DNA from 2 places in the Priestia sp. YIM B13491 genome. Region 2 is predicted to be linked to the other one. Evidence: a T-box and tRNA genes for the amino acid it is inferred to sense, from the RefSeq annotation. Region 2 holds a T-box; the other holds one or more tRNA genes.

Region 1 (4,436 bases), on a different contig from region 2:
ATTCTCAGCCATGCTGCTAATGCCAATTTATGTTCAAACGGTACGAGGCATTTCTCCGCTTCATTCAGGATTACTAATGCTTCCAGGTGCGCTGCTAATGGGCGTGATGTCACCGATTACCGGGAAATTATTTGATAAATTCGGAGCGCGTGCACTAGCTGTAACGGGTCTAACGATTACAGCCGTTACGACGTATTTCTTCAGTAACTTAGAGCTTGATACGACGTATACAACGCTCATTACGCTTTACACGCTTCGCATGTTCGGAATGTCTATGGTGATGATGCCGGTTATGACAAACGGATTAAATCAGCTGCCGCAGCGCTTTAATCCTCATGGTACTGCGATGAATAACACGCTTCAACAAGTATCGGGAGCTATTGGTTCGGCTCTTTTAGTAACGGTGATGTCAAACCGTACAGCTACGCATGCAAAAGAGCTCGCTCAAGATGCAATGAGCGGAGCGGGAGCAGCGAATACAACCGCAGCCGGGGCAGCTCAAATGAAAGAACAGATTGGGATGCAGGCAATGGTACAAGGGATTAACGATGCGTTTGCCGTCTCAGTAGTACTAGTGGTGGTTGCCTTAATTCTTTCATTGTTTATGAAACGCGCAATGCCGGCAAGTGAAGATGAAGTGGTAAAGGAAAAAGCAGGACGCGAGCAGTTTGCTAAATGAAAAAGAAATCCCCGCTGAGACAGCGGGGATTTCTTTAGCTTGTATATCTAAAGCTTAAGCCCATTTTCTTTAATAATTTCCGGTAGCCGATGGACGTTTGATCAGCCATAATATGCGCTTCCATCTGCAGGTCTAAAGGCAAGTCTTCAGGTTTTTGGTTTTCAACCATTTCACGGTCTTCGTCAAAGACCCGAAGGTTAAAGTCATACACACCTTCAACGGGAGAATCTTTGTCAAAGTTTCGAGCGATTGGTGCGAATAAACGTGTTTCGCGGGCTGAAATAGGAGAGACTGCATTCATAATCCACAGCTCTGCGCCTTCTGGGAAGTATACTTTTAGCGTAGCTGTAAACGGCGGATAAACATCAAAGACGCGAAGCCATTTAAAATCAGGTGGATTTAAATGCTGCTGTTCTTTGGAATAATTGCTCACGGTGCTTGTATATTCTACATGAAGCCCATAATCTGTATCGCTTACTTTATATTTAGGCACAAAGGCGTTGTTTCGATCACCAAATGTGTCCGTGTGAACCCAGGCAAAATGAGCTACGTCTAAAAAGCCTTCCATTTGACGACCGGCCGAACCCATGATATCAAAGCTCGGACAAACAATCTGCTGAAAATCAGGATCCTCCCACGCATCGAAGTAAGGCAGGTTATCTTGTTCTCCTGTCAGGGAAGTCCACACTAATCCAAATCGTTCAATAACTGGATAGACGGCCATACACAGGCGGGGAGAAATGTTGGCATCAGGGTGAGCTGGAATCGACGTGCATGCGCCGTCCGTTGCATAGCGGAAGCCGTGGTAAGGACAGACAATTTCATCATCTTCCACCCAGCCCATGCTAAGCGGGGTGCCTCGGTGAACGCATAAATCACGAGCCGCTACTACTTTGTGTGTGGTACGGTATAGAACTAGATTTACATCTAGCAGTTTTACGGACGTTGGTTTCTCTGTTACATCACTGCAGCGTGCGACGGGGTACCAATACTTAGCGAGCGTCGTCCAATCTTCCAGGCTGAACGTGCAGTCTCTTGGGTAGGGAGTTGCCGTTTTTGATTTTGTCATGGTTGGTTGTTGTTCCATCTATTTTCTTCCCTTCTTTTGTAAGCTCTTTTACTAAGGGTAATATAAAAAAAGAAAATTCACACAATTTATGTAAGGAGTTCTAACATAAAATATGGAACTTTGTAGAAAGTGAGAATTTCAGAAGACGCAAATTAGAGAATATATCAATAAAAAATTTAAAAAAGCGCTTCCTAAATGAATTTAAACGTGATATAATTTTCCAAGACGCTGGTGTAGCTCAGTAGGTAGAGCACTTGCATGGTAAGCAAGAGGTCGCAGGTTCGATCCCTGTCGCTAGCATACTAAAAAACCTTCTTTCTTGTTGAAAGAAGGTTTTTTTATTTGTGTCGGCTTTAAAATTATTCTCCAAATTATTCTTTCCTGCCTTGTGAAAACTTTAACAGTTTGATAGCCTTACTAGGAGGCTGTGAGAAAATATGTGTATCTTTTCCACTATGTCTTATGAATCATATTTAGAAATATTCTTAAAAGAATGTTTATTGCCTCTAAGTGTTGGGTACACGAAACTAGGGGTTAAATTTCAACAGGGAGTGTGAACGATAATTTGATTACGTTTAAGAATGTGTCAAAGCAATATCCAGACGGTACGACCGCCGTGAAAAATATTAATCTAGAAATTAAGGAAGGAGAGTTTTTCGTTTTAATTGGTCCGAGTGGGTGTGGGAAAACAACCACCTTAAAAATGATTAACCGTCTTCATGATATTACCCAAGGAGAACTATACATAAAAGATAAGCTCGTATCGGACCACAACATACATGAGCTGCGCTGGAACATTGGTTATGTTCTGCAGCAGATTGCTCTTTTTCCTCATATGACCATCGCTGAAAATATAGCCATTGTACCCGAGATGAAGCATTGGAAGAAAAACAAAATCAAAACGCGCATTGATGAACTGCTTACCTTGGTAGGACTAGACCCAAAGCAGTATCGAAACCGAAAGCCGTCTGAGCTCTCAGGTGGCCAGCAGCAACGTGTAGGTGTAGCACGTGCCCTCGCAGCTGATCCCCCCGTTATTTTAATGGACGAACCCTTTAGTGCCCTCGATCCGTTAAGCCGCGAACAGCTTCAGCAAGATGTTATTAGCTTAAAAGAAAAAATCAAAAAAACATTTGTATTTGTTACGCACGATATGAGCGAAGCGATGACGCTTGGAGATCGTATCTGCCTAATGAAAGACGGGGAAATTGTTCAAGTTGGAACCCCAGAGGAATTCATTCAAAAGCCTAAAAATGAATTTGTAAAAACATTTATTGGAAATCAAGGAAATGCTTTATTTGAGACATTGGATATGTTTGTCAAAGAAAGTGAACAGCCAGACGTAGAACCTACTGAAGAGCTAGCTTCAACCGCCACTGTTCAGCAGGCAATGGACGCCCTTTACGACCATGAAGCAATAGCCGTGAAAAAAGGGAGCAAACGCATTGGCGTTGTAACGCGCAAAACTCTATTAGCGTTTCTTTCTGATAAAACGAAAGAAGGAGGAACGCTGTAATGAATGCACTAAGCACATTATTAGATCAACGAGGAGATGCACTGTTTCAAGCTCTTCTTGAACACATTCAAATTTCAGTACTGGCCCTTGTTATCGCCGTATTAATTTCAGTGCCGCTCGGACTGTACTTAACGAGGCATGACCGCATTGCTGAACCGATCATTGGTGTAACAGCCGTACTGCAAACCATTCCTTCACTCGCTTTATTAGGATTACTGATTCCTCTTGTCGGAATTGGAACCTTTCCCGCGGTTATTGCACTGTTTTTATATTCGCTTCTTCCTATTGTACGAAATACATATACCGGAATTAAAGAAGTGGACCCATCTTTAATTGAAGCATCCAAAGCCATGGGGATGAACTCATGGAGACGATTAATTAAAGTAGAACTTCCTCTAGCGCTTCCTGTCATTATGGCCGGAATTCGCACAGCGATGGTACTCATTATTGGTACAGCAACAATCGTGGCTCTTATCGGAGCGGGCGGACTCGGAAGCTTAATTTTGCTTGGTATTGACCGAAGCGATAATAGTTTGATTTTATTAGGAGCCATTCCAGCAGCATTATTAGCGCTTATTTTTGATGGAATTCTGCGAACGATTGAACACTCAGCTAAAAAAGGGTCCAAAAAACGCTCGTTTATTATGATCCTCGTATTAATACTCATTCTTGTTTCTCCGTTTGCAGCGATGAGCGCAACAAAACCAGACCTTGTTATCGGAGGGAAAATTGGTGCAGAACAAGATATTTTAATTAATATGTACAAAGAATTAATTGAAGATCAAACCGATATGAAAGTAAATCTTCGTTCGTCGCTTGGGAAAACGGTATTTGTATTTGAGGCTCTGCGTAACAAGGAAATTGATTTGTACCCTGAATATACGGGTACAGCCATTGTGACGCATCTAAAGGAACAGCCGGACAGCAAAGATGAAACAGAGGTGTACAAGCAGGCAAAAGAAGGATTTCAAAAGAAATTCGGCCTTGTCTATTTAGATCCAATGAAGTTTAATAATACGTACACATTGACCGTGACAAAAGAATTTGCCAAAGAAAACAATCTAACGACTGTTTCAGATTTGGCAAATGCAACAGATAAAGTAAAAGCAGGATTTACGCTTGAGTTTAAAGATCGTGAAGACGGCTATGTAGGCATTCAAAAAGAATATGGC
Region 2 (4,436 bases):
CACTAATTCAGAATTGGAAAAGGATACGAATGATTTCCTGTTTGGAAATTCAGAGGAAACACCAAAGAATGTTCCAACAAGACACCAAAATAGTATTGCTGCTAAAGTAGCACCTAAAGGTTTTTATGAATTACTTGAAAAGAAGCTACTCAAAAAACCGAAAATTTCTATAAATGATACGGATTATATTCCAGTCATGAACATTATTGAAAACAATACAGATCAGTTTGTTGGAAAAAAAATCGAAGTCAGTGGCTTTGTATACCATGAAAAAGGATTTAAAGATAATCAATTTGTTGTTGCTCGTTTTGGAATATCTTGTTGTGCAGCAGATGCATCTGTATACGGCTTATTATCTACACTAGAAAATGCCTCAACATTAAAAAAAGATACTTGGGTTCATATAAAAGGAATTATACAAAAAACTACGTATAACGAAGAAAATGTCCCCTATATTCAGGTTCAACAGATTGAGTCCATTGACCAGCCTGACAATCCGTACGTATATGAACTTTATCAAGGTGAACAACTGATAGGCCCTGAAGAATAAAAAGACTATAAGATATATGTATGCTACCAAGGGCCAACTACACGTAATTTATTCGTTATGTTAGATACTTGGGAAATACAATGGTGTCTAAAAAACTATACTTTTAAGGACTGTAAAATTTCTTATTCTATTTAATAAGTGGAGAAACGTTCTCAAAGGAGATTAACTTTAATTTTACATAGAACAAGAACAATTAATGCGAATCTCAGCGCTTTAATTTTTTTGATTTTTACTATCATCGATCCTTCAAGATCCTGTTACCATAAACATGATTATTAGAACAAAAAGAAGGTTCCTTGTCGAATGTTAAGGAACCTTCTTTTTGTTCATTATCTCAGTTTCTTTTCAACAATTTCATCCTGAAGTTTTTCAATAAATTTATCTAAATTGAACGTTTCAGACTTTTCCTCTCCGTGTTTTCGTACATTTACGGAGTTACTTTCCATTTCCTTATCTCCTAATACCAAAATATAAGGAACCTTAGCCACTTGAGCTTCTCGAATCTTATATCCGAGCTTTTGTTCTCGATTATCTAATTCTACTCGAATTCCCTTCTGTCCTAACGTTTCTTTAATTTGTTGTGCATATTGCTGGTGAGCTTTCAGCGATACGGGAATAACCTTTACCTGTACAGGTGCCAACCATGTTGGGAAGACACCTCCAAAGTGTTCAATTAAAATCCCAAAGAAACGGTCAAGAGATCCAAAAATTGCACGGTGAATGACAACTGGACGCTGTTTTTCGTTCTTTTCGTTAATAAAATTCAAATCAAATTTTTCTGGAAGCTGGAAGTCTAATTGAATTGTTGCACATTGATGACTTCTTTTTAAGGCATCTTTAATATGAAAATCGATTTTAGGACCATAAAATGCTCCGTCGCCTTCATTCAGTTTATAATCAAAGTTCAATTTTTTTAATACGTTTTCTAAAGAGCTTTCAGCAAGTTCCCATAAGCTATCTTCTCCCATTGAGTCTTCTGGTCGAGTTGAAAGTTCAATATCATATTCAAAACCAAATGTTTTGTAGATATAATCGACTAATTCAATGACCGATTTAATTTCACTTTCAATTTGTTCAGGAGTAACAAAGATATGAGCATCGTCCTGACAAAACGTACGTACTCTTAATAATCCATTTAGAGCCCCACTGAATTCGTGACGGTGAACTTGACCGAATTCTCCCATTCGAATGGGTAAATCTCTATAGGAATGGAGCTTATTTTTAAAGATAAGCATATGACCAGGACAGTTCATGGGCTTTAATGCAAATTTAGCGTTATCCACTTCTGAAAAATACATATTATCCTTATAATGATCCCAGTGACCAGACTTTTCCCATAATTGTTGATTCATCATAAAAGGAGTACGTACTTCTTCGTAATTATGCTTTTCTTGAACGGATCGTAGGAATTGCTCCAGCTGATTTTTAACCATTTGTCCTTTAGCTAGATAAAAAGGCATTCCAGGTGCTTCATCAGAAAACATAAATAATTCTAGTTCATTTCCCAATTTTCTATGGTCTCTTTTCGCTGCTTCTTCTAGAAACATCAGATACTCATTTAACTGTTTTTGAGAACGAAAAGCTACGCCATATACACGTTGTAACATTTGGTTGTCGCTGTTACCTCTCCAGTATGCTCCTGATACTTTTGTTAATTTAAACGCCTTAACCATTCCAGTAGAAGGAAGATGTGGGCCTCGACATAAATCGAAAAATTCCCCTTGTTTATAAATCGTAACTGTTTCATTCATAGGAATATCACGTAATAACTCCAGTTTCAACTCGTCGTTTATCTCGCTAAATATTCTTTCAGCTTCACTACGTGTCACTTCAGTACGTTCAATAGGATGATTTTCATTAATAATTTTCTTCATTTCATGTTCGAGTTGTAGTAACTCATTAGAAGCAATCGTTGTAGAAAGATCCATATCGTAATAAAATCCATCTTCAATAACTGGTCCTACCCCTAACTTCACATTCTTATGTACTCTTTTTACTGCCTGAGCAAGTATGTGAGCTGTTGTATGCCTCATAATTTCTAGACCTTCGTCAGAATCTACTGTTAAAATTTCGATTTCTGCATTTTGATTAATGGCTCGATGCAAATCATACAATTCTCCATTTACTTTACCCGCAATAGCTTTCTTCTTTAGGCTAGAACTAATGGATTCTGCAATAGCATGTAATGTAATACCTTTTGAAAATTCTTTCTCATTTCCATCTAAAAAACGAATTTGAACCAAATCTTTACTCATGATAACCTCTCCTATTTAAATAAAGTCAAAAAAAAAACATACTCGTCCCTAAGTAAGGGACGAGTATGTTTTCACACGTGGTACCACCCAAATTCCCATCAATATAAATATATCAATGGCTCTGGTGCTGTAACGTCGCAAACGTTATTAATTACTACTAGTTCACTAATAAAGCTCCAAGGTGGTAAATTATCTTTCTTTCTTAAGGGCTCACAGCCAAAGACCCTATTCTCTGTAAAGAAGTGTAAAAATAATTCATGTCCTTTTCGTTGCTTACCTATTTATTTTTGAACATAAAAAACCGCACTCATCCCTCTAACAGGGACGAGTGCGGTCGTGGTACCACCCTAATTTTATAAAACACTACAAGTGTTATATTCTCAAAAAGATAACGGATTTCCCGATTGCGGTTACTCTATCTACATATTTCCCCACAATAGCTCCAAGGTGGTAAATTATTTCTCTTTCTTAAGGGCTCACAGCCAAAGGCCCTATTCTCTGTAAAGAAATATAAAAATAATTCGTGTCCTTTTCAACGCTCAACATGTTCATTTCCAATAAATAGAATTATAATTTATATTATTTGTAAATGTCAATACTTAATTCTAAATATGTAATTAATTAGAATTAATTTATGTTTCAGATATGCACGTAAATTTCTCCCTAAAAACTAATTTAGAGGAGCTGGCATATGCATAAAAAATGAGACCTACACAAACATAAAGTAATTTACGTAATCCTATTTCGTTGAGTTAGAAAAATAGCAAAATAAAAAGCAACCCCGACATGGCGGACGAGGTTGCTTCTTCATGATTCAAACTTAGTGAAGAATCATAGCATAGCACCATAACTAATAATATCATATCTTTACCATATATACTATATTTTACATATGTCGCATATGAATAAAAGGTGCACTTTTTATTCATCTATTTGTCACTCAGCCCGAGGCCAAACATTGATAAATCAAGGATGTATAAAAAGCTGCATAAACCATAAAAAGAGAACTCAACAAACCCCTTATGCGGCAAGGGGTCTCTTTGATGATGTCTTCCGGAAAGAGGTATTATGTTAAGTATGAGTATAAAGATAAGTTATACCAATCAAAGGTTGTCCAGTTCAAGTCTGTTTAACCAGTTATGCACTAATTCATTAAATACATCAGTTTGTTCAATTTGTAGGTTGTGACCAGCCATATCAAGCACTGCAAAAGTGGCCCTTGGGTAATCTTCGATTAGTTGCCACGCATCCTGATAGCCCACTACATTATCCTGACGCCCTGTTATAATGAGTGTGGGATGCTCAAGTTTAAATGAAATATCAAAGGTAAAGCCATATCCATTTTGACGAATGCTGTTTACAAATTCATGATTTGTTTGTTTAGAAGGAAGTAAAATTTCATTTTGAAACCTCTCCCATTCAGTTTGACCTTGGACTACCCCCATGGAACAAAATTCATCAGCCTCCTCTGGAGACAAACGTGATATCAAGTCGTTGTCTTTCTTTAGAACAGTCTGTTGGGGCACCACTCTTTCATCATGTTCAGGTATAATCAATGGTGCCATTAGTAGTAATCCACGAACTTTTTCCTGACGTGAATGAACTATACCTCTGGCAATGTATCCTCCATA

Evidence for each region. The T-box of region 2 lies ahead of thrS (threonine--tRNA ligase). A T-box ahead of a tRNA ligase gene usually reads a tRNA of that ligase, here a tRNA-Thr.
Region 1: it has a tRNA-Thr gene. The T-box ahead of thrS (threonine--tRNA ligase) is inferred to sense a tRNA for this amino acid. The anticodon was not compared.

The regions. Positions count from the first base shown of each region.
Region 1 covers NZ_JBHZOR010000001.1:958,133-962,568, forward strand. The annotation lists gene ACFX4E_RS04885 (DHA2 family efflux MFS transporter permease subunit) at 1-679, shown strand, start outside; gene ACFX4E_RS04890 (aromatic ring-hydroxylating oxygenase subunit alpha) at 714-1,766, opposite strand; tRNA gene ACFX4E_RS04895 (tRNA-Thr) at 1,976-2,048, shown strand; gene ACFX4E_RS04900 (ABC transporter ATP-binding protein) at 2,314-3,264, shown strand; gene ACFX4E_RS04905 (ABC transporter permease/substrate-binding protein) at 3,264-4,436, shown strand, end outside.
Region 2 covers NZ_JBHZOR010000010.1:39,993-44,428, forward strand. The annotation lists gene ACFX4E_RS24370 (TIGR03943 family putative permease subunit) at 1-550, shown strand, start outside; gene thrS (threonine--tRNA ligase) at 880-2,805, opposite strand; T-box leader at 2,858-3,084, opposite strand; T-box leader at 3,123-3,350, opposite strand; gene ACFX4E_RS24380 (alpha/beta fold hydrolase) at 3,909-4,436, opposite strand, start outside.